DNA from 2 places in the Photobacterium sagamiensis genome. Region 1 is predicted to be linked to the other one. Evidence: predicted binding sites of a transcription regulator. Region 1 holds the regulator's gene; the other holds the start of a gene.
What was found. The regulator MetJ, encoded in region 1, represses methionine synthesis genes. The targets are predictions, from matches to a motif close to TTAGACNTNTANANGTCTAA.
Positions count from the first base shown of each region.

Region 1 (12,229 bases):
TGACGGTTTCCAGTTGTAATTTCTTCATCAAATCATCAACCAGATAACCACCGCCATGTACGATCAGCAATGGGCGCTGGGAACTTTCCTGATAGTGATGAATGGCATTGAACAGCTTTTCCAGCGTTTCATCACTCGACAGTGCTGCACCGCCTAATTTAATAACCAAAGGGATCTGACTCATGGTGACGGCTCCTATACCAACGCAGTTAATTGCGGAAAGTCATTGCGAATATTTATGCACTGCATCGCCTGGCTGGATGCACCTTTCAATAAATTATCAATCGCAGATGTTAAAATAATGTGCTCACCCTGTACTTTCCAGCCAATGTCGCAGAAACAGGTATTAACAACATTCTGAATACTGGCCGTTTGCTCACCCAGTAATCTGACAGCATGGCCACCAGCAATCCCCTGATAGGCCTGAGTCATTGCCTGTGCTACCTGCTCAACCTCGACACCAGCGGCTAATTTCGCCGTAATAGTCGCCAGAATACCGCGCTTGAAGCTGCCTAAATGAGGGGTGAAAATCACTTCACTGCCGAGGTGGCTGGCAATTTCCGGCTGGTGCCGGTGACTGAACAGACCATAAGCCTGCAAACTCACCTCACAAAAACTATTGATCATTGATGCTTTACGACCGGCCCCCGACACCCCGCTCACCGCATTGATAACAGGCCATTGATTTTCATCGAGCAAGCCTGCCTCAATCAGTGGTTTAAGTGCCAACTGAGAAGCGGTTGGATAACAGCCGGGCACCGCAATTAACTGGGCATGTTTAATCGCCTTGCTGTTCCATTCTGCTAAGCCGTAAACAGCTTGTTCCAGCCATTGAGAGTGCTGATGAACAAATCCATAATACTGATTATAGAACTCATCATCCTTCACCCTGAACGCACCAGACAAATCAAACACCTGACAGCCAGCGGCCAGAAAAATCGGGGCCAGGTCATGGCTCACTTCATGGGCCGTTGCCAGTAAAACTATGTCCGCCTGCTGGGCAACCGCAGCCGGTTCGGATAAAGGCTGCAGCGGCAAATCCACAATACCTTTGAGCTGGCCATGCAGATCACTGATGGGCTTATTGGCATCCAGGCTATTGGCCGAGACAAACAGACCAGCCAGTTGAAGATGGGGATGTACGTGCACCATTTTTGCCAGCTCAGCGCCGGTATAGCCGCTGGCACCGATAATGAAGGTGTTCAACATAAGAGATTCCGTTTTATGTGCTTTGGGTTTTTGTAAAGCATTAGGTTTTGAAACAGTGCTGTTGACACAGCGAGTGATGGGGTGCACGGGAGGCACCAAGCGAATCAGACTTAGCGTCGTCGGAGGGAATTCTGATTGTTGATCTTCGCTTGGTTCATGTTAATTTTTTCCTACTTCTGGCTTAAGAGCCTGGTTGCATCATCTATCAATCTGCGCAAGAAAATACAATTAAATAATTATTCACTGTACCTGCATTTCTATTTTTACCGACTAATCCTTAAGCTGTCAACAACAGAAGCAGAAAAAAAGGCCATTTCAGGTTATTAGCTATGCTTATAAAGAACGTATTGGCAGATCTGTCACCCGTTCTACCAATACGGTTTGGAAACAAAACATGTGCCACATGACACATATTGACGAAATAAACTTTCAGGACTAAAAGCAGATTATGACCAAAATCAAGGTAGACTCGATTTATTGCCCGCAAATGTAATCACTGTTGACCTGAAAGTGGGATCGCGGATAGATTGTCAGAAGAACGTTGCAGATTGGATGTAACAAAATTACGAGATGGATATTATATGAAGGAAAAATACAGCGCGTTAAGAAGTAACGTAAGTATGCTCGGCCACATGCTGGGTAATACCATTAAGGATGCGCATGGCGAGCCACTGTTTGAGAAAGTGGAAACCATACGCCAGCTGTCTAAATCAGCTCGGGCAGGTAATGACGACGATCGCGCTAAGCTGATCGATGAATTGCAAAACCTCCCTGATGATCAGCTTCTTCCTGTTGCTCGTGCCTTCAGTCAGTTTCTTAACCTGACCAATATCGCCGAACAGTACCATACGATCTCCCGCCACTGTGAAGAACACATTTGCAGTCCGGATTCTATCGATTCACTGTTTGGTAAGCTCAACGCCAATAGCGTCAGTCAGTTTGACTCTATTCAGGCGGTACGTGATCTGAACATTGAGCTGGTACTGACGGCTCACCCGACAGAGATTGCCCGCCGCACCATGATCCACAAGCTGGTACAGATCAATAAGTGCCTGTCGAGCCTTGAGCTGAGCGAACTTTCTCACAGTGAACGCCAGCGTGTTGAGCAACGCCTAGAGCAGTTGATTGCCCAGGCATGGCACTCTGATGTCATCCGTAAACAGCGCCCGACGCCACTCGATGAAGCCAAGTGGGGTTATGCGGTGGTAGAAAACTCGCTGTGGCAAGCGGTACCTGAGTTTCTGCGTCAGTTCGACGAGAAACTGGTTCACCATCTGGGTGAAGGCCTGCCACTCGATGCCTCACCGGTAAAATTTACCTCATGGATGGGCGGAGACCGTGACGGTAACCCGTTCGTGACCTCAGAAATCACCCGAGAAGTGCTGCTGCTGTCCCGCTGGAAAGCCGCCGATCTGTACCTGGGTGATATTCAGGAACTGGTTAGCGAACTGTCAATGGTCAAATGCAATGATCAGGTCCGCGAGCTGGCCGGCGATGAGCATGAACCCTACCGTGCGATCCTGAAAGTGTTGCGCACTAAGCTGACCAATACCCGCGACGTGCTGGATGCCAAAATTCAGGGCCATAACGTTCCGGATCTTGAAACAATCACTCACGTCGATCAGCTGTGGGAACCTCTGCACGCTTGTTACCAGTCTCTGCACGCATGTGGCATGAGTATTATTGCAGACGGTCTGCTACTTGACGTTCTGCGCCGTATTAAGTGCTTCGGCGTTCATCTGGTCCGCCTTGATATCCGCCAGGAAAGCACCCGCCATTCTGATGTTATTTCAGAGCTGACCCGTTATCTGGGGATCGGTGACTACGATCAGTGGAGCGAGCAAGATAAAGTTGCTTTCCTGATCCGTGAGCTGGCGTCAAAACGTCCGCTGCTACCGCGTGACTGGCAGCCGTCAGCCGATGTACAGGAAGTCATCGATACCTGTAAAGCCGTTGCAGAACAACCTCGCGAAGCGCTGGGCGCCTATGTGATCTCAATGGCACGTACTGCTTCTGATGTATTAGCAGTGCACCTGCTGCTCAAGGAAGCAGGCTGTCCGTTCCGCATGGATGTCTGCCCGCTGTTTGAAACACTGGAAGATTTAAACAATGGCGCGGCAGTCATCAAGCAGTTGATGAACATCGACTGGTACCGTGGCTTCATTCAGAACCATCAAATGGTAATGATCGGCTATTCCGACTCGGCGAAAGATGCCGGTGTGATGGCGGCAGGCTGGGCACAGTACCGCGCAATGGAAGAGCTGGTTGATGTCTGTGAAGACGCGAGTGTTGAACTGACTCTGTTCCATGGCCGCGGCGGCTCTATCGGTCGTGGTGGCGCACCGGCACATGCTGCACTGCTCTCTCAGCCTCCTCGTAGCCTGAAAGGCGGCCTGCGTGTTACCGAGCAAGGGGAAATGATCCGCTTTAAGCTGGGCCTGCCGGACGTTGCAGTAAACAGCCTGAGCCTGTACACCAGTGCAATCCTTGAAGCGAACCTGCTACCGCCACCCGCGCCAAAACAAAACTGGCGCGATCTGATGGACGTGCTGTCTGAAGTTTCCTGCGAAGCGTACCGCAACGTGGTGCGAGGCAATGAAGAATTCGTTCCTTATTTCCGCGCCGCTACCCCAGAGTTAGAACTGGGCAAACTGCCATTGGGCTCTCGTCCGGCGAAGCGTAACCCGAACGGCGGGGTCGAAAGTTTACGTGCGATCCCTTGGATTTTTGCCTGGAGCCAGAATCGCTTGCTGCTACCGGCCTGGCTTGGTGCCGGTGAGGCGATCCAGTACTCAATCGATAAGGGCCATGCCCAGCTACTCGAAGATATGTGCCGGGAATGGCCATTCTTCTCGACCCGCCTGGGCATGCTGGAGATGGTGTACACCAAAACCAATGTCGGCATTGCGCAATATTATGATCAACGCCTGACAGAGAAGTCATTGTGGCCGCTGGGGCAGCAACTTCGCGATCAGTTGCAACAAGACATTAAAGCGGTACTGAATGTTGAAAACAACGCTCACCTGATGGAGCAGGACCCGTGGGGTGCCGAGGCCATTCGCTTGCGTAACATCTATGTTGAGCCACTCAACATGCTGCAGGCTGAATTGCTATACCGGACGCGCCAACAAGAAGAAATTTCACCGATACTGGAAGAAGCGCTGATGGTCAGTATCGCGGGTATCGCAACGGGAATGCGAAACACGGGTTAATCCGCTGCACCTAAGCAAAGTCGAATAAGGCCACCTCGCGTGGCCTTTATTTTATCCTGCCGAACCCCGATCAATTCCACCTTATCACCCAGAAATCATTTCCAAGCATTAATTTTATGCTGACGCAAAATTGAGACAAACGCCCATCAATGTCTTGCACTAGAGTAAATGATGAACCTTGTGAAAGCAGGTGATGCAAAACCGCTTGCAATGCCAATCTGGAATTATTCTCTGGATAAATGTCACAAGATAAGCAATTGACAGCCTAAGTGAATAAATTATTTACCCTGTCAGGTATCAGTATTGAGTATATTGATGATATTCTATGTGATCTCGATCAGGCAGTGCAACATGACGATTATAACAAACGCCAAAGAGCGAAAGGTAACGTCCGTTTGATTGTATTTTTTACTTTGCAGTATTTTATCGGATAGAAGAGATGTCACTACCACACGTAATTTTAACCGTGCTGAGCAATCGCGACGCAACCGGTTACGATATCACCAAAGAATTTTCACACAGCATCGGTTATTTCTGGAAAGCGAGCCACCAACAAGTGTATCGCGAACTGAATAAAATGGCCGGCAATGACCAGGTAACATGTCAGCTTGAACCTCAGGAAGGTAAACCAGACCGTAAGGTCTACACCATTACCGATCTGGGACGTCAGGCACTGTTTGAATGGTTCCAGGAACCCGCTCGCAATCCAACGATCCGCGATGAGTTCTCGGCCAAGCTACTGGTTTGCGGTGTTCATAATTCAGAGCCAATGCAAGAACAGCTTGAGGCACTCATTGAAGAGTCTCACTCGCTAATGAACAACTATGAGGAGCTGGAAAAAGTCCACTTTGCTAACTACAAAGAAATGGATCGCCAGTCTCGTCTTGACCGCCTGACCCTACGCCGCGGCATGCATAACCGCCAGGCGTGGATTAACTGGGCAGAAGAAGTTCTGGCTGAGCTGAAAGACCTGGATAGCGAAGCAAGCAAGATTGCGATCACCAAATAACCGGATGTCGTTATTTCGCTATACCAACTAAAAAAAGCCGCTCAGAGCGGCTTTTTTATTGGGATCGATAACACGATATCCCTTCGATATAACAGAATTATGCTTCTACTCCAGGCTTAACACCCAAGGTATGACAAATGGCATAAGTCAGTTCAGCCCGATTCAGGGTATAGAAGTGAAAGTCTTTTACCCCTTCGCGGCTTAGAATGCGCACCATATCGATCGCATTACTGGCACCAACCATCTGGCGGCTAAGCAGGTCGTCATCCAGGCCCTGATATTGCTTCTCTAACCAGCCTGGAATTTTAACGTTGTTCGCCAGTGCAAAACGCTTGGCTTGCGTCATGTTTGATACCGGCAGGATACCCGGCACAATTTCGACATCGATACCCGCGGCAACACAACGGTCGCGGAAACGCAGATAACTTTCAACATCAAAAAAGAACTGGGTGATAGCACGGCTCGCCCCCGCATCGACTTTACGCTTGAGGTTGATCAAGTCAGCCTGAGCACTTTTCGCTTCCGGATGCACTTCCGGGTATGCGGCCACCGAGATATCAAAATCGGCTTCCTTGCGCAGCAACTCAACCAGATCTGCGGCATACATATCAGGCTTTACGCCTTGCTGTGGCAAATCACCGCGTAATGCCACTATATCGCGGATCCCATTATTCCAGTAATCACGGGCAATGGTACGCAGCTCATCGCGGGAGGCATCAATACACGTCAGGTGAGGTGCAGCAACCAGTCCGGTTTGATCTTTAATCTCTTTAATGATGCTGTGAGTACGATCCCGTTCACCCGAGTTGGCACCATAAGTCACTGAGACAAATTTTGGCTTCAGTGTTTTCAGACGATGAATAGAATTCCATAGGGTTTCTTCCATTTTCTCACTGCTTGGCGGAAAAAATTCAAAAGAAACATTAATGTCACCATTAAGATCTGCAATATTTTGATTTAACGAATCTAAGTGACTTGCGTGAGAATACCCCATAGTCAATCCCTTCCTATTCTGGCCTGCCTTCGGCCTATTCCCCAAAAAATGTAACGTCTGAAAAAACCGTTTAGACGTCTATATGTCTACAGAATGTCTTGTAACCAATTTAATGTCAATAAAGTGATCATGAATTTTTCTCAACTTCACATTGCATAAATTTCAACATAACTTAAACACAAAAGCCCGCCATTGGCGGGCTCTTCATGGTTATTTGGTGATTAACACCGACCTTATCGCACGGAGCGATATATCAGACTAGATTTGTCACCATTTGGCATACTCTATAGCATCGCGGCCAAACGATTGATATCAGACAGCAATGCGCCGGCGGTTACATCACGGCCGGCACCGGGGCCGCGGATCACCAACGGATTATCACGATACCAGCGGCTTTCAATAGCAAAGATATTGTCGCAAGGCAGTAAGTTGGCCAGGGCATGCTCTGCAGGCAACGCTTCAACCCCCACATGCGCTTTGCCATTCTTATCCAGACGCGCAACATAGCGCAGCACTTTATCTTCTTTCTGGGCTTTGTTCAGACGCTCGAACAACAGCTCGTCAAGCTGATTGATCTGCTCAAAAAATCCATCAAGCGCCAGCTCAGCCAGCTCAGCCGGCACTAACGAGCCCACCTTCACATGCTCTGGCTCTAACGCCAGCCCTGATTCACGAGCCAGGATCACCAGCTTGCGCATCACATCGCTGCCATCGAGATCATGCCGGGGATCCGGTTCGGTTAACCCTTGCTGCCACGCCTGCTCTAACAGCTGAGAAAAAGGTTGTGAGCCATCAAACTGCTGGAACAGCCAGGATAACGTCCCTGAAAAGATCCCCGATACCGCAATAATTTCATCACCACTTTCACGTAAGTCCCGTACCGTGTGATTCACGGGCAGACCCGCACCGACGGTGGCGTTATATAACCAGTGACGGCTGGTTTTGGCAAAGGCATCCTGCACCGCATGGTAATCATCACTCGATGCAGAACCCGCTACTTTATTCGCTGAAATCAGATGCAACCCATTTTCAGCCACGCTTGGGTATTTAGCCGCCAGTTCAGCACTGGCCGTCACATCCAGCACCACCACATCATCATAAGGATTAGAGGCTAAGGTCGCGAGCAGCTCCCCGTCGGCGTACTCCACGGCTTCATCATCAAACGCGTTCAGCGCACGAGTCGGTTCAATGCCCTGAAAATCAACCCAGTGACGGCAACTGTCAGCAACACCGATTAAGGTGAAGCTCATACCATGGCGCTTCTCAAGCTGTTCTTTCTCAGCATCAAACAGCTCAAGCCAGCGGCTACCAATATTGCCTTTACCGCACAACACCAGGCCAATACGTTTCTGCGCCTGAAACAGGCTCTGATGAATACCGACAATTAAGTTTTCAGTCTCGACCTTACGCAGCACCGCAACCAGGCTAAGACCTGATTCCGCTTCTTCCATAAACTCCACTGGCAGCCTTTTCAACTGCTGATAGAAACCGTGGCAATGCACGGGGTTATTCACCACACCCGCTCCTACCGCGGCAACCATTGAGAAGCCTTCACGCAACCTCAGCTCGGCAGCAATCCCACTGTCTTGCAACAGTGCCAGTACGCCATTCACCACCTCACTTGTGTATGCCAGCAAAATACGTCCCTGATCGGCTTCAGTACTCTGTGCAAGCGGTAACAGCTGCGCACGCTGCAAGGTACGCTCCAGCTCTGCCTTTACCGGTTCAAGGTCGTGTGAGCGAGGTACGTCTAATTCAATCAGGCATATATCGTCTAACGAGGTGACAATTTTAGCACCACGCCCGGATGCCAAAATACGCTCGACCCGGGTCGAGCCGGATTCCGGCTGATGGCTGCAGCGCAAGGTTAAATCAATCGCACTCTGCGCAACAGGCTGTAACGTTCGGCTATGCAGCACGGGAGCCGCCAGACGAGCCAGTTCATTGGCTTCATCCAGGCGCAGCAGCGGCAACAAACAGGCGTCGCCGACTTTGCGCGGATCAGCACTGTATACGCCAGCCACATCACTCCAGATAGTCACCCGCGAAACCTCCGCCAAGGCACCAATCACAGTGGCAGAATAGTCAGAACCATTTCGCCCTAGCAACACCGTTTCTGCCTGTTGATTACGCGCCATAAAGCCGGTGATCACAATACGATGCAAACTGTGCTGGGCCAGTTGTTCTTTCAGCAACGGCCAGGATTGAGCGCGATCCACTTCCGGTTGAGCCACGCGCTCTGCGCGAAGAAAAATCCGCGAATCAAGGTAAGTCGCCGGCATCTCATAACTATTGAGTAAAGCAGCCAGCAAACGTGCAGACCACAGTTCACCATGGCCTAAAATCGCCGCGTATACCGGCTCTGTGATATCCGGCTCGCTCAGCTTAGCCAGCTCACTCAGATCTAAATGCAGCCGGGTTAGTAGCTCATCGGCAACAGAGCCGCTCACCAGCGCTTCGATTAACCCTTGCTGATACTGACGCAAGCTTTGCAGCGTCTCATGGGCCTGACGCCCGTCTTTGCCGAGTTGTTCAATCCACTCAATGAGCTTATTCGTTGTTTTTCCGGCCGCTGAGACCACAATCAGATCTTCAACATCAGAATATTCTCGTAAAATCGTTGCGACCCGACGATAGCAATCAGGATCGGCGAGGCTACTGCCGCCAAATTTATGTAACTGGCGATTGGCTGGCTGTGTCATCATGCTCCAACCTCCGCCGCCTGATTAAATGCCTGCTCAAGATCTGCGATAAGGTCTCGAGGATCTTCCAGGCCAACCGACAAACGTAACAGTGAAAGCTTAATACCGGCTTCGGCCTGCGCTTCATCAGACATCGCACGGTGAGTCATACTGGCTGGGTGCGCAATAAGGCTTTCCGTGCCCCCGAGAGATTCCGCCAGCGAAAAACAGTTAAGAGCCGCGACAAACACTTCCAGCTGACGTTGGCTGCCTGCCAGCTCAAAACTGAGCATTGAGCCAAAGCCCTGCTGCTGGCGAGCAGCAATATCATGACCCGGATGATCCGGTAACGCCGGGTGATAAATCTTCCCAACCAACGCCTGAGTTTGCAGATATGCCAGCACCTGGGCGGCATTTTCTTCATGCATTCTCATCCGGGGTACCAAGGTTCTTAAACCGCGCAGGGTTAAATACGCATCAAACGGCGCACCTGTTGCCCCAATGCAGTTCGCCCACCAGGCAATGTTCTCGGCTTGCTCCGCATCTTTGGAAATCAGGATCCCCCCCACCACATCAGAATGACCATTGATATATTTCGTGGTGGAGTGCACCACAAAATCAGCCCCCAATTTTATCGGTTGCTGCAAGACCGGCGATAAAAAGGTGTTATCAACCGCAACCTGCGCACCGACCTGTGCCGCTTGCTGGCACAAGGCTTCAACATCAAGCACGCGTAACAGCGGGTTTGACGGGGTTTCAACCCAGACAATTTTAGGTTTTTTCGCCAGTGCCGCGGCAAGTGCGGCCGGATCGGACTGGTCGACAAACTCAACGTTGAAATCACCTTTATTGGCACGGGTATTAAATAAACGGTAAGTTCCGCCGTAGCAGTCATGCGGGGCAACAATTAAATCATCAGGGCCTAATAGTGCAGAAACCAATAAGTTAATGGCTGCAGTGCCGCAACTGGTGACCACGCCTCCGGCACCGCCTTCCAGTTCTGACAAGGCATCGGCTAACATATTACGGGTCGGGTTACCCGAGCGGGAGTAATCGTATTGAGGAAGATCTCCGAGCTGCGGAAAACTATAGGTAGAAGTCAGATAAATAGGTGGAACGACGGCATTGTGCTGGCTGTCTGATTCAATACCGGCACGTACCGCGATGGTGGCAAACTGCTTGTCACTCATAATAACCTTCCTTGTCTCGGGCTAAGCCCTGTTCCCGAATAAAATCGCAGCAATCACATTAACCACATTTAATTGAGCCGTCAACACTTCTAGACGTCTATATGTCTTTCCTTATGGCAGTAAATCCCGCTAAAATTCGGGGATATATTTATTTGGTCCCAACATCGCTGAGAAGGTAGAACATGGCAGAGTGGAATGGCGAATACATCAGCCCATACGCGGAACACGGTAAAAAAAATGAGCAAGTTAAGAAAATTACCGTTTCGATTCCATTAAAGGTTTTAAAAATACTGACGGATGAGCGTACTCGCCGCCAGGTGAATAACCTGCGTCACGCAACAAACAGTGAACTGCTGTGCGAAGCATTCCTGCACGCTTATACCGGTCAGCCGTTACCAACCGATGACGACATCCGTAAAGATTGCCCTGATGATCTGCCAGCAGAAGCCAAAGCCCTGATGGACGAGATGGGGATCAAATACGAAGACATCAATGAATAATTGAATCGGTGCGCTATCTCTATTTACAGATGATAGACGGATATAAAAAAACCAGCCAATTGGCTAATGCCGATCAGTTAAGGATCAGTTGAACGATCCTATGAGGCTGACATAATCCGGAATCAGTTAATGATTCCGGATTTTTTTATGCAACTTTCAGATGCTCTTGCCTCCGTTTCCCTTAACAGCCGTACTGACTTTCAAAGTCTTGCTGATGTTCTCGATCCTGCTCTTATCGAACAAGGCTTGAATCAAGCTGGAGTTGCGACTATTCGTAGACGAAAACTACCGATGGAGTCCATGGTTTGGGCAGTAATCGGCATGGCTCTTTTTCGTAAATTCCCTATGCGTCAGCTACTTAATCAACTAGATATTATCCTGCCTGATGGTAAACCTTATGTTGCTTCAAGTGCAGTGACCCAAGCAAGACACAAGCTTGGAAGTGATGCTATCAGACATATTTTTGACCTGACTCAGTCTCATTGGCACGCCCAAGTTAACCACCCAACATGGTGTGGGCTGACATTGCTTGGGGTCGATGGAGTGGTATGGCGAACTCAAGATACGGAAGATAATTCTCAAAGCTTTAGTCGCACATCAAACCAGTCCGGGAAAGCTACGTATCCGCAAGTTCGTATGGTGTGTCAGATGGAGCTGACGAGCCATCTTCTTACAGCTTCCTCATTTGATAGTGTTTCAGTTAGTGAAATGGTCTTGGCTGAAGATTTGATTGAGAAAACACCAGACCACAGCTTAACTTTGTTTGATAAGGGTTTTTACTCACTAGGACTATTATCTCGATGGCGAAATACAGGTACAGCACGACACTGGCTGTTGCCTTTAAAGAAAGGAACTCAATACCAAGTCATTCGCAAGTTGGGTCGACAAGATGTATTGATTGAGCTGACTCCCAGCCGACAAGCCCAGAAGAAATTTCCAGATTTAAAAGAAACTGTTCAGGCACGTTTAGTAACAAGAACCGTTAAAGGGAAAAAAGTCGAAATATTAACGTCTATGACAGACCCTTTACGCTTTCCATCATCGGATATAGTTGATTTATATGGTCATCGGTGGGAAATCGAACTGGGTTACAGAGAGATGAAACAATACATGTTAGACAATAAGTTCACGTTACGGAGTTTGCAGCCAGAACTCGTAAGACAGGAACTTTGGGGGATCCTTCTAGCTTATAACCTCTTGAGATATAAGATGGTATTGATGGCTAGTAGTTTAAAAGGAGTCTTTCCCAATCAACTCAGTTTTCATGGGGCGGCATTGCATATTGTTCATGAGTTAACGCAGTTGCCATTTGTGACACCAGGGAACATACCGAAACAAGTAATGGTACTAGAAGAGATCGCGAAGCAGTTTATTTTACCTGCTAGAAGAGAACGAAGTTACCCTAGAGTATTGAAGTGCTCAAAAAACCGATAT
Region 1 is NZ_JAKJSP010000045.1:46-12,274, reverse strand. It holds gene argB (acetylglutamate kinase) at 1-184, opposite strand, end outside; gene argC (N-acetyl-gamma-glutamyl-phosphate reductase) at 196-1,209, opposite strand; gene ppc (phosphoenolpyruvate carboxylase) at 1,791-4,421, shown strand; gene L4D76_RS20255 (PadR family transcriptional regulator) at 4,861-5,430, shown strand; gene metF (methylenetetrahydrofolate reductase) at 5,528-6,424, opposite strand; gene L4D76_RS20245 (bifunctional aspartate kinase/homoserine dehydrogenase II) at 6,709-9,126, opposite strand; gene L4D76_RS20240 (O-succinylhomoserine (thiol)-lyase) at 9,126-10,295, opposite strand; gene metJ (met regulon transcriptional regulator MetJ) at 10,478-10,795, shown strand; gene L4D76_RS20230 (IS4 family transposase) at 10,943-12,229, shown strand, end outside.

Region 2 (12,229 bases), on a different contig from region 1:
GTGTCCGCCCAGTGATGCCAGCCCTGGTGCTTTGGTATGATCCCTTTCATTGATTTTCTGGTTGATTAAATTAATGATCAAAATTTTATCAGCCCCCATTTTCAGTGAAGGGCGAAGGGGAGCAAGCTGGTGAATCGATCCGTCACCATAATAGGTCTGGCCAATACGAGTAGCAGGAAAAACCAGAGGGATCGCAGAAGAAGCCAACAGATGTTCAGTGGAAATTAAGGCACGCCGACCTTTAGATTTAGCCCGATCCCATTCAGTCAGTTCCTCTTGCCCTTGGAAAAAGCTGACAGAGACCCCGCTCTTGTAGCTCGACGCGGTGATCGATATACCATGAAGGTTGCCGGCTAAAATTTGTTTTTCTAGCCGTTCATAGTTATTGACCTGATTAAGCAGGTGACGCAAAGGACGGTTATTTAGCAGGCCAAAAGGCGGGCGTTCATGATAGTCGGCTTGTAATCGTGCAAACCATTGTTTAGCCAGGTAGCTTGTCATGCCATAAGAGCTGGCACTGAACACCCTTCTGCTATGTAATTGCGCCCAAATCCATTCCAGTTTCTTGACCCCAAGGCGGAAGCAAGAGGCATAACAGGCAATTGAAATGGCATTGATAGCACCAGCCGAAGTACCACAATAGATGGAAAACGGGCTGTGGTGTACCCTGGGGTACCACTCAGCAATCGCCTTTAGTACCCCAACCTGGTAAGCCGCTCGCGCGCCGCCACCGGTCAGTAATAAGCTGATTTTAGGCTTATCCGTTGCCATGCAATCTGCCCTCTTGTAACACTCCATCTCTTTGCTATTTCATACAATAACAGTATCGGGAGTGCTCATTAATGCTTATGCTCTGTTGCATAAAAACAGGCGCGCTTCCTCTTTGCTCTGGTATAAAATGGCTGCGAGCTAAATCGTTACGTAGGTTAAGAAAACTTCTATAAGATTATGTTTAGTTACTACTTAACTATATAGCTAAACGTACTGAGTTGAATAATGATAAAGTGAAATTTGGATGTTTAATGAGCTGAGTTTGAGTTAGCGGAAAATAAAAAGCCTCCGCGAGGGAGGCTTTAAAATTTGAGATGATGCTGCGGATTAAGCCAGCTTTTGCTTGATCAGTTCGACTGCTTCTGCAACAGGGACACCGACTTTACTGCCATCGCGACGGTTTTTGTATTCCACTTCGCCATTTTCAAGGCTGCGGTTACCGATAACGATTGTGTGTGGAACACCGATTAGCTCCATGTCTTTAAACATGACACCCGGGCGTTCTTTTCGATCATCAAACAAGACTTCGATGCCTGCTGCGGTAAGTTCAGCGTACAGTTTCTCTGCCGCTTCTTTCACTTCTTCAGACTTCGCCATGTTCATCGGCACGATAGCTACCTGGAACGGCGCAATGGCTGCCGGCCAGATAATACCGCTGTCATCGTGATTCTGTTCGATAGCTGCAGCCACAACACGGGTACAGCCAATACCGTAACAACCCATTTCCATAATGGTGTTTTTACCATCAGGGCCAAGAACGGCTGCGTTCATAGAGGTGGAGTAGTTATTACCAAGCTGGAAGATGTGACCCACTTCAATACCACGCTTAAGCTGCAGGGTACCTTGACCACAAGGGCTTGGATCACCTTCAACAACGTTACGTAGATCTTCTACCTGACCCAGCTCAACATCACGACCCCAGTTGATACCGAAGTAGTGTTTGTCGTCGATATTTGCGCCAGCACCAAAGTCACTCATGACGGCAACGGTACGGTCAACGATGAATGGCAGTTTAAGACCAACAGGACCTAATGAACCTGGGCCTGCACCGATCAATGCACGGATTTCTTCTTCCGTTGCCATTTCTAGTGGAGATGCCACTTCTTTCAAGTTTTCTGCTTTGATTTCATTTAGTTCGTGATCACCGCGAATGATCAGACCGATGATATCAGCATCCACCTCGTCAGAGGCTTTAACAAACAGGGTTTTCACTGTTTTGTCGATAGCGATACCGTGTTGCTCAACCAACTCTGCGATGGTTTTTGCATTCGGTGTGTCAACCAACGTCATTTCTGTTGTTGGTGCTGCACGCTCAGCGGTTGGTGCAACGGCTTCAGCTTTCTCGATATTCGCTGCGTAATCAGATTCAGTCGAGAAGGCAATTAAGTCTTCGCCGCTTTCGGCCAGCACGTGGAACTCGTGAGAGCCAGAACCGCCGATAGAACCCGTATCAGCCAATACTGGGCGGAAATCCAAGCCCATACGGCTAAATACATTGCAGTATGCCTGATACATAATCTCGTAGGTTTCCACCAGGCTTTCTTTGTCCAGGTGGAACGAGTAAGCATCTTTCATGATGAACTCACGAGAGCGCATCACACCAAAGCGCGGACGAACTTCGTCACGGAATTTTGTCTGGATCTGGTACAGGTTCAGAGGAAGCTGCTTATAAGATTTAACTTCGTTGCGAACCATGTCCGTGATCACTTCTTCGTGAGTCGGACCTAATACAAACGGACGGCCATGGCGGTCAGCGATACGAAGCAGTTCGGGGCCAAATTTGTCCCAGCGACCAGTCTCTTGCCATAGATCAGAAGGCTGAACGACGGGCATAATCATTTCGACTGCACCTGCATTGTTCATTTCTTCGCGAACAATGTTTTCGACCTTACGCAGAACACGCAGACCTGTAGGTAGCCAGGTATAAAGACCTGAAGCCAGCTTACGGATCATACCTGCACGTAGCATTAGCTGGTGGCTAATAACTTCTGCGTCGTTTGGAGTCTCCTTCAGGGTGGAAAGAAGATATTTACTGGTACGCATTGATGGTATCCGTTGGTTGATGAATTTTAAGTGAAGGGCGATATATTACCAGCTTATAGCAAGCGGAACAATTTGGTGGTATTCACTATTCGCCAAAGAGATCAATTGCTCGCGGGATCAATCACCAATAGATTCTAGCGCAGTAACTGTGACTTGTTCATGATTAACAGTAAATCTGACATTGAAATTAAACAAGTGCACTGCATATTCCTTGCTGTCTGTTTTGCCTTTTTTATAAGCAGGTCGGGGATCTTGGGCTAATACCTCGGCAATAACGTTCTGCTGGTAGCGACCATGCTCACTCTGGAGCTTATCTATTGCGGTATCACTGAATACCACGTTCAGGGTCTCTGGCTGTTCAGAGGCAAACCCACCCAGTGCATCAGGCAGGCTGTCGGAATACGGTACGTATGGCTTGATATCAACAATCGGGGTGCCATCAACTAAGTCGACGCCACCGAGCTCGATGATCACATGACCACCTTGTTGGCGAATGCCTTTTAACTCAACCGCTGACATACCAATACCATTCGGGCGAAAGGTCGCACGACTGGCAAATACACCAATACGCTCGTTTCCCCCTAAGCGGGGAGGGCGAACGGTTGGACGCCATCCTGCTTCCAGATTCTGATCAAACAAAAATAGCAGCCACAAATGACTGAACTGTTCGATGCCTCTGACGGCTTCGAGAGCATTGGCTTCACCTTGCAGCACAATTTCAGAACGGGCACTGGGAACTAAACCGGGTTGGCGTGGCACCGCAAACTTTTCTTTGTAGGGTGAGCGAATAACACCAATAGGCTCAATGTTGTATGACATAAAGGTTTGGCCTTGCTGCATTTCAATTATTTGGGGTTTATACCATAAAAAAAGCCCCAGACTAATGTCTGAGGCTCTGAACAATCTGTTGTTTGATGGAATCACCAGCCTTTGACTACGCCACCCTGGAAGATCTCTTGTGCCGCTGCGTAAACGGCTTCTGACTGATATGCTTTAACGAACGTTTTTACATTCTCAGCATCAACATTGTCTTCACGGGCCACAATCAGGTTCACGTATGGTGATTCTTTGTCTTCAACGAATACACCGTCACGCTCTGGAGTCAGGTTGATACTGCTTGAGTACGTAGTGTTGATGATTGCAAGCTGAACATCGTCAAGAGAGCGCGGTAGCTGGGCTGCTTCCAATTCAATAATTTTCAGGTTTTTCTCATTACCAATAATATCCAGTGCGGTTGCCGTTAGACCCACACCTTCTTTCAGGGTGATCAGGCCTTGTTGTTGAAGTAGCAGTAGTGAACGTCCGAGGTTTGTCGGATCATTCGGTACCGCAATTTGATCACCGTCTTTTAGCTCATCAATTGATTTTACTTGGTTAGAATAGGCCGCGATTGGATAAACAAAGGTGTTACCCGCGATGGCGAACTTGTAACCACGGTCAGCGATTTGTTGATCAAGGTATGGCTTGTGCTGGAAAGCATTGAGATCAATAGAGCCATCTTCAAGTGCTGCATTTGGTGCAACGAAATCAGTGAAAACGATTAGCTCAACATCCAGACCGTATTTGTCTTTTGCTTCCTTCGCGGCCACTTCTGCTACCTGTGCTTCAGCCCCCGCAGCTACCCCAACTTTGATCTTATTTGCATCAACCGCGGCTGTTTCTTTCTCGCCACAACCGGTTAGAACTAATGCAGACGCCAGACCTGCGACAGCAAAAAGGTTTTTTAGATTAAATGTCATGTTACTTCTCCTTAGACTGGGGTATTCCCTAAAATGTGTACTTTTTTAGAATTTTGGATTATCGGTGATCGACGCGTTTCACTAAGTGATCGCCGACAGATTGAATAAGCTGAACCAGGATGACCAGCATGATGACAGTGATCATCATGACAGTGCCATCAAAGCGTTGGTAGCCGTAACGAATACCGACATCGCCTAAGCCACCGCCACCGACGGTGCCTGCCATTGCAGAATAGCCCACCAGCGTAACCAGTGTAATAGTGATGGCATTAATAATGCCGGGCAGTGCTTCTGGTAATAGTACTTTGGTTACGATTTGTTTCGGTGTCGCCCCCATCGCCTGAGCAGCTTCAACCAGGCCTGATGGTACTTCCAGTAATGCCCCTTCAACCAGCCGTGCGATAAAAGGAATAGCCCCCACGGTCAGTGGAACAATTGCTGCCGCGGTGCCGATAGAGCTGCCTACAATAAAGCGGGTAAACGGAATAATGGCGACCAGCAGAATAATAAACGGAATGGATCGGCCAATATTCACAACGATACCCAAGACTTTATTCAGGGTGCGGTTTTCCAGTTGCCCGCCTTCTTTACTTAAGTGCAGCGCGACACCTAGAGGAATGCCTAATGCAAAACCGATGATGCCGGATGCAAGTACCATAGTTAGGGTCTGACCGAGTGCTTCAATGAGCAGGTAGGTCAGACGTTCATTGGTTTGCCACCAACTGGCAATAGAATCAAGCCACATAACCTAATACCTCAACATTTACTTTATGATCGTGCAGAAAAGCGATCGCTTGTTCTGCTGCTTGCTCTGTTCCCAGGAATTCAGCCAGCATCAGGCCAAATTTAACGCCGCCCGCGTAGTCCATATCAGAACTCAGGATACTGATATCGATATTAAACTCTCGCGCAACCTGGCTGATCAGGGGAGCATCAACAGAAGCCCCCGTAAATTCCAGGCGTACCAGAGGGAAGCTACCGGCCACTCGTTCTGCAGTCATTCGCACTTGATAATCATCTGGTATTGATAAGTCTAACGTCGAACGAATAAACTCGCGTGCCAGGTCTGTTTTCGGGTGGGCAAAAATATCTCCGACCGGGCCTTTTTCTACCAGCTCACCATCGCCAATAATCGCGACTTCAGAACAGATACTTTTAACCACATCCATCTCATGGGTGATCAGTAGAATCGTCAGGTTCAGCTTACGGTTGATTTCTTTCAGTAGTTCAAGAATTGACTGGGTTGTAGCCGGATCCAGTGCGCTGGTGGCTTCATCACAAAGCAATACTTTAGGATCGGAGGCTAACGCTCGCGCAATGGCGACGCGCTGTTTTTGACCACCACTGAGATTGGATGGATAAGTGTCCCTTTTATCAGCCAAGCCAACCAGTTTCAGTAACTCGTCGACTTTCGTCGTGAGTTCCGTTTTTGGTGCACCGGCCAGCTCTAAAGGAAGTGCGATATTATCAAAGACAGTACGAGACGATAGCAGATTAAAGTGCTGGAAAATCATGCCAATTTTACGGCGGGCTAATGTCAGCTCCTGATTCGATAGCTGAGTAAGATCGATACCGTCCACAATAACATGGCCGCTGGTGGGCTTTTCCAGTAAATTTACGCAACGAATCAGCGTGCTTTTACCGGCGCCAGAAGAGCCGATCACCCCGAAAATGGTACCTTGCTCAATCGTTAGGTTGATATCGAGGAGGGCGTTTATTGCTCTTTCACCCTGATAGAACACTTTATTGACTCTATTAATTTCTATCATCGAACTTCCTGAACTTAGATAAATCGATTGGTATTTGTTGTTTTAATATTGTAATCGTTTGGTTTGAAAGGTTGATTTATATCATATTCTGTTGCTGTGATGCTAGGATGTCTAGACGGCTAAGTCAATAGCTATTTTTACGTCTGGACGTCTAGATGTTATTTTTTATTATTTTCTTTTATAGAAGAGGCGATGCATTACCGGGAAACAGGTGAATACCAGTCTCTGGCATGCCATAATCTGCTTAACGCAATAATACAGAGGGCTAACTCTTGGCCAAACCAGCAGTCTTTATCGATCGTGATGGCGTGATCAACGTTGATCATGGTTATGTTCATACCGTGGATGATTTCGAATACATTGAAGGAGTTTTTGATGCTTGTAAAAAACTCAAAGAAATGGGGTATATGCTTGTACTGGTGACCAACCAGGCCGGTATTGCGCGTGGTATGTATACCGAAGATGAATTCCTGAGTCTGACAGAATGGATGGACTGGAATTTTGTCGATCATGGTGTTGAGTTTGACGGTATTTATTATTGTCCGCATCACCCAACAGAAGGTCAGGGTGATTATAAACAGGACTGTGAGTGTCGTAAGCCTAAGCCTGGGATGTTTATTTCGGCTCGTGATTTTTTAAAAATCGATATGGCTAATTCCGTTATGATCGGCGATAAAGCGGAAGATATGATTGCTGCAGAAGCTGCGGAAGTCGGAATGAAAGTTTTAGTTCGTACGGGTAAGCCTCTCAATGAACAAGGTGAATTATTAGCAACGGCTGTGTTAGACAGTGTTGCAGATGTACCTGCTTGGTTAGCCACTCGTTAAGTTCAATCTCGATAGAAGAAGGTCGCCTTGGGCGGCCTTTTTTATGCTTGTAATTCAATGGCTAACAGGCAAAAGTGACACATTTACTGAAAGTACTTTAAATTGAAACTCTTTTTTTTAGAGCTATTTGGAATTAAAAAACCACTGGTTAAATCATTTGGATATATGAGAGCTAACCTTTCAATCTGCCGGTTGTGACTAATTATTCAATATAGCGCATATGTGAGGCGGTGTTATGGTGGGGGTTATTGTCCTCTAGCCTTTTAAACAAGGCGATAGGCTCAATTTGGCATGATGTTTCGCTATGAAAAATTATGCACCAATTGATCTTGTGGTAATTTTGTTAAATATAGTTCGTTCTGTTTATTTTGATCTAATTTATAGATTTATGTTGCGTTGATAAGAAAGTGGCTTATTGCTAGGTTGTTCAGGCTGAGTTCAGGAAGGACTTGGTTTTAAGGAAAATAAAAATTACAGGATAGTATGATGAAAAAAACACTTCTAGCAGTCGCAATCCCTTCTCTTTTGTTTGCAACATCTGTAAATGCCGTTGAAATCTATAAGTCTGACGAAGGATCTGCCGACTTTTACGGCCAGCTTCGAACTCAGCTAGAAAAATATGAAGATAAAGAAGTCACGTTAAACGCCGGTTCTTCTCGTGCAGGCGTTCAAGCGCAATACAAGCTTACCGATACCGTGGATGTGTTTGGTAAAGTGGAGTTTGGTTTGAACTTCAACACCAAGAAAGAAGATTACTCAATGAAAAACCGCCTGCATTATGCCGGTGTAGATACAGATTTCGGTAAGTTTACTTTTGGTCGTCAGTGGATTGTTTCGGATGACTCATATGGCGCTGAGTATTCTTATTTCTTTGGTGGTTCAGCAATGCTTCATGCGACGCTTTCTGGTGCGCGTCACGATTCTCTTATTAAGTATAACTATGAAGGCGAAAACTTCTGGGTTGCTGCTAACTATGGTCTGTCGGAAGATGATACCAACCAGGAGCTGGCTGAACTGTATGCCGGTACCAGTTTAGGTGGCTTTAACTTCCATCTTGGTGGCGGGCAGAATCGCGATAAAGCATATAACGTCGGTACATATGAAATAGAGGAAGTGAAAGATCCAGCTACAGGCGCATTGACAACTCTGAAGAGTGAAAAGTCGATAACGGCGGATCTTCAAAATACGTATTTCGAAGGTACGGTCGAATATACCGTTGGTGCTGCATTGATTGGTTTTACCTACTACAACGCCGAACTTGAAAGCCAAGCTGGCCAGGAAATCAAGCAAAATGGCTACAGTTTAGGCGGTACCTATAGCTTAGCTGACAACGCGTCAGCTTATGTGGGGGTTGCTTTCACTGATCAGGATGCATCAGAGTCATCAATCAAAGATGGTGATAGCAAAGTATTCAACATCGGCTCTGTTTATCACTTTAACAAGTGGGCTCGTATCTATGCCGAATACGCTTACGCTGATGGTCGTACCCTGGGTTTCAGTAACAAAGAATCTGACGCAGTCATTAAACCAACAGAAGTTGATAGTGAAAGTAAATTTGCTATCGGTGCGCGTGTTTACTGGTAATTTCTTCTAAGCATTGCCTTTTCTTTTTACCCGGCCTTATTGGCCGGGTTTTTTGGCCGGGTTTTTTGGTTTCAGGGGGGGAGTATAAGAAATACGGGTGCATCTAACTCAATGGGTAACAGACAAAAATGACACACCTATTGGAAAAAGTTCCAATATCCCCCTCCCTTTTTAGATTAATTAGGCATTAAAAAGAAGTTGTTATTCTATTTTATTATAATTAATCCTGACTGATGCATTCATCAATAGTGAATGGGTATTCACTTTGCGCATATTATTGAGACTGTCATTACTAGAGTTTTTGCTCATCAGGCTTTATAAAATAAGGTGATGAAATTAGTTTGGTATGAAATTTCACTATGAAAAATTATTCATGAAATAACCTTGTGGTCTTTTTGTGAAATGCAGGTTGTTCTATTGGTTTCTTTTGTTTTCATGGTGTTATGTCGTGTTGCTATGAAGGTGGCTTGTTGTTAGCTTGTTCAGGCCAGGTTCAGGAAGAGCTTGGTGTTAAGGATAATAAAATCACAGGAACGTATAATGAAAAAAACACTTCTAGCAGTAGCAATCCCTTCTCTTTTTTTCGCCGCATCATCAAACGCCGTTGAAATTTTTAAGTCTGACGAAGGATTCGCCAACTTTTACGGTCAGCTTCGAACTGAAGTAAAAAAACTTGAAGACAAAGATGTCACGTTAAACGCTGGTTCTTCTCGTGCCGGCGTTCTTGCGCAATACAAGCTTAACGACACCGTGGATGTGTTCGGTAAAGTTGAGTTTGGTTTGAACTACGACACCGCGGAAGAAGATTACGCGATGAAAAACCGCCTGCATTATGCCGGTGTAGATACGGATTTTGGTAAATTTTCTTTTGGCCGTCAGTGGGTCGTAGCGGATGATGTATACGGCGCTGATTACTCCTACTTCTTCGGTGGATCTGCACTGCGTTACGCAACGCTTTCTGGTGCGCGTCATGATTCACTGATCAAGTATAACTATGAAGGCGAAAGCTTCTGGGTTGCTGGTAACTATGGCCTGTCTGAAGATGATACCAACCAGGAGCTGGCTGAGCTGTATGCAGGTACAAGCTTAGGTGGCTTTAACTTCCACCTTGGTGGCGGTCAGAACCGTGATAATACAGACAGTGAAGCAAGAGATCTCGAGAATACTTATTTTGAAGGTACGGTAGAATATACTGTTGGTGCAGCGTTGATTGGTTTTACTTATTACAATGCAGAGCTTCAAGATAAAGATAGTGATCAGCAGATCAAAGAGAATGGCTACAGCTTAGCCGGCACTTACAGCTGGGCTGACAATGCTACCGCCTATGCGGGTTATGAATTCACCGATCAGGATGCATCAAAATCCGATGCTAAAGATGGTGATAGTAAGTTGTTCTATATCGGTTCTGATTACCACTTCAATAAGTGGTCTCGTATCTATGTTGAATATCGTTATGCAGATGGCCGTACGCTGGGTTACACCAACAAAGGATCAGACACTGCTATTAGCGTAGCGGAAACTGACGGTGACAGTGCATTTGCTATCGGTGCACGCGTTTACTGGTAATCCCCACTGAATATTGCCTTTTTCTTTTTACTCGGCCTCATTGGTCGGGTTTTTTGGCCGGGTTTACTGGTAATCCTCGCTGAAAATTGCATTTTACTTTTTGCCCGGCCTTATTGGCCGGGTTTTTTGGTTTCAGGGGCAGAAGAAGTACAGATGCATGTAATTCACAGTCGCGGAGTGCGCCATACGCTAGAATAAAAAGTAATCATCAATGTGGTTTTTATTCAATCGGTATTCTTTATAGTGACTGTTCTTTCTCACATATTCGTTGTTGTTCGTTGCTATTGCTCTGTATGGTGATTGATAATGTTATTATTAATGGCAGGAGCCTACATTACTGAAGACAAGGAGTTAGTCTGCAGATGTTGTCCTATTTTCTTCGTCGGATGTTGTTAGTCATCCCGACATTTCTTGGTATCACCCTTCTTATATTCACCATCACCCGTTTTGTGCCGGGTGGTCCGGTTGAACGAATGTTAGCGAGTATGCAGGCCCGGGGGGATGCAGCATCATCCATGACAACACCGGGAGGCAGTAGCGCGCTATCAGAAGATCAGATCGCAGAATTGAATGCTTTTTATGGGTTAGATAAACCGGCACTGGAGGCCTACACCGACTGGCTTGGTAAATTAGTCGTGCTCGATTTTGGTGAATCGACCCGTTATTACGAACCTGTCTGGGACATGATAGCTGAGCGGCTACCCGTGTCGGCGTTTTATGGGGGAATGACCTTTTTTATCAGCTACTTTATTTCCATTCCTCTTGGCTATTTCAAAGCAATGAGACATGGCAGTGTTTTTGATTCTGGCTCTTCTATTCTGATTTTTGTCGGCTATGCGCTTCCTGGTTATGTCGTCGGGGTTTTGCTGATCACCATATTTGGCTATCACCTCGAATGGTTTCCTATGGGGGGCTTTGTCGGTGATGACTTTGAAGACTATGAGAGCGTTTACGATCAAGCAAAAGACATTATGTGGCACGCTGTGCTGCCTTTGATCTGTTATTTGATTGGTGATTTTGCCACGCTAACCATGACAATGAAAAATAACCTGATGGAAAACTTGTCATCAGATTATGTACGAACCGCTATTGCCAAAGGTCTGCCGTTTAAACAAGCCGTTCGAAAACATGCTTTGCGTAATAGCTTGATACCGGTTGCCAGCCATTTTGGTAACTCCCTGCTGTTTTTTATGACCGGCTCATTTCTTATTGAAGTTATCTTTAATATCGATGGTGTTGGTTTGCTAGGTTATGAATCGATCATGGAACGGGATTACCCTGTTGTTATGGGCATCGTTGCTATCAATGCCGTATTACTGATGGTTGGCAATATTCTGTCTGATGTTTGCGTCGCTATTGTTGATCCTCGAGTGAAGTTCGGAGCCTAGACTGATGAAGATAAATCCGCTAACACTAAAAAAAATCAAGCGATTCAAAGAAATTAAACGTGGTTATCTGTCATTTTTAATATTGTCTTTTTTGCTGATACTCTCTCTTTTTGCCGAGTTTTTGATCAATAGCCAGGCGCTAATCGTCAGATACAGTGGTGACTACTATTTCCCGGTAATGAGTGATGTCAGGCCGGGGACAGATTTTGGTTTGAACTATTCTAAAGAGGCTGATTACAGAGAATTACAGCAGCTTTTTGAGCAACAAAATGGTGATGACTTTGTTATTTTACCGTTAGTGCCATGGAATCCTTATGAACAGGATTTTAGTGGTGAATACCCGCCAACAGCACCAAGCTTTGAAGATCAACATTACCTGGGTACCGATACCATTGGTCGCGACATTTTGGCCCGTCTTTTTTATGGTTTTCGTATTGCTATGGGCTTTGCCTTAATAACTATGGTGATTTCGTATGCAATAGGCGTTTCTGTCGGTTGTGCGATGGGGTTTTGGGGCGGAAAATTTGACTTGATAGCTCAAC
Region 2 is NZ_JAKJSP010000052.1:4,859-17,087, reverse strand. It holds gene L4D76_RS21960 (patatin-like phospholipase family protein) at 1-771, opposite strand, end outside; gene L4D76_RS21955 (proline--tRNA ligase) at 1,099-2,814, opposite strand; gene tsaA (tRNA (N6-threonylcarbamoyladenosine(37)-N6)-methyltransferase TrmO) at 2,932-3,633, opposite strand; gene metQ (methionine ABC transporter substrate-binding lipoprotein MetQ) at 3,735-4,553, opposite strand; gene L4D76_RS21940 (methionine ABC transporter permease) at 4,612-5,298, opposite strand; gene metN (methionine ABC transporter ATP-binding protein MetN) at 5,288-6,322, opposite strand; gene gmhB (D-glycero-beta-D-manno-heptose 1,7-bisphosphate 7-phosphatase) at 6,595-7,149, shown strand; gene L4D76_RS21925 (porin) at 7,636-8,733, shown strand; gene L4D76_RS21920 (porin) at 9,274-10,299, shown strand; gene L4D76_RS21915 (ABC transporter permease subunit) at 10,662-11,687, shown strand; gene L4D76_RS21910 (ABC transporter permease) at 11,689-12,229, shown strand, end outside.
Region 2: metN (methionine ABC transporter ATP-binding protein MetN) is a predicted target of MetJ. The motif match lies at 6,458-6,477, and genes of this name have one in related genera.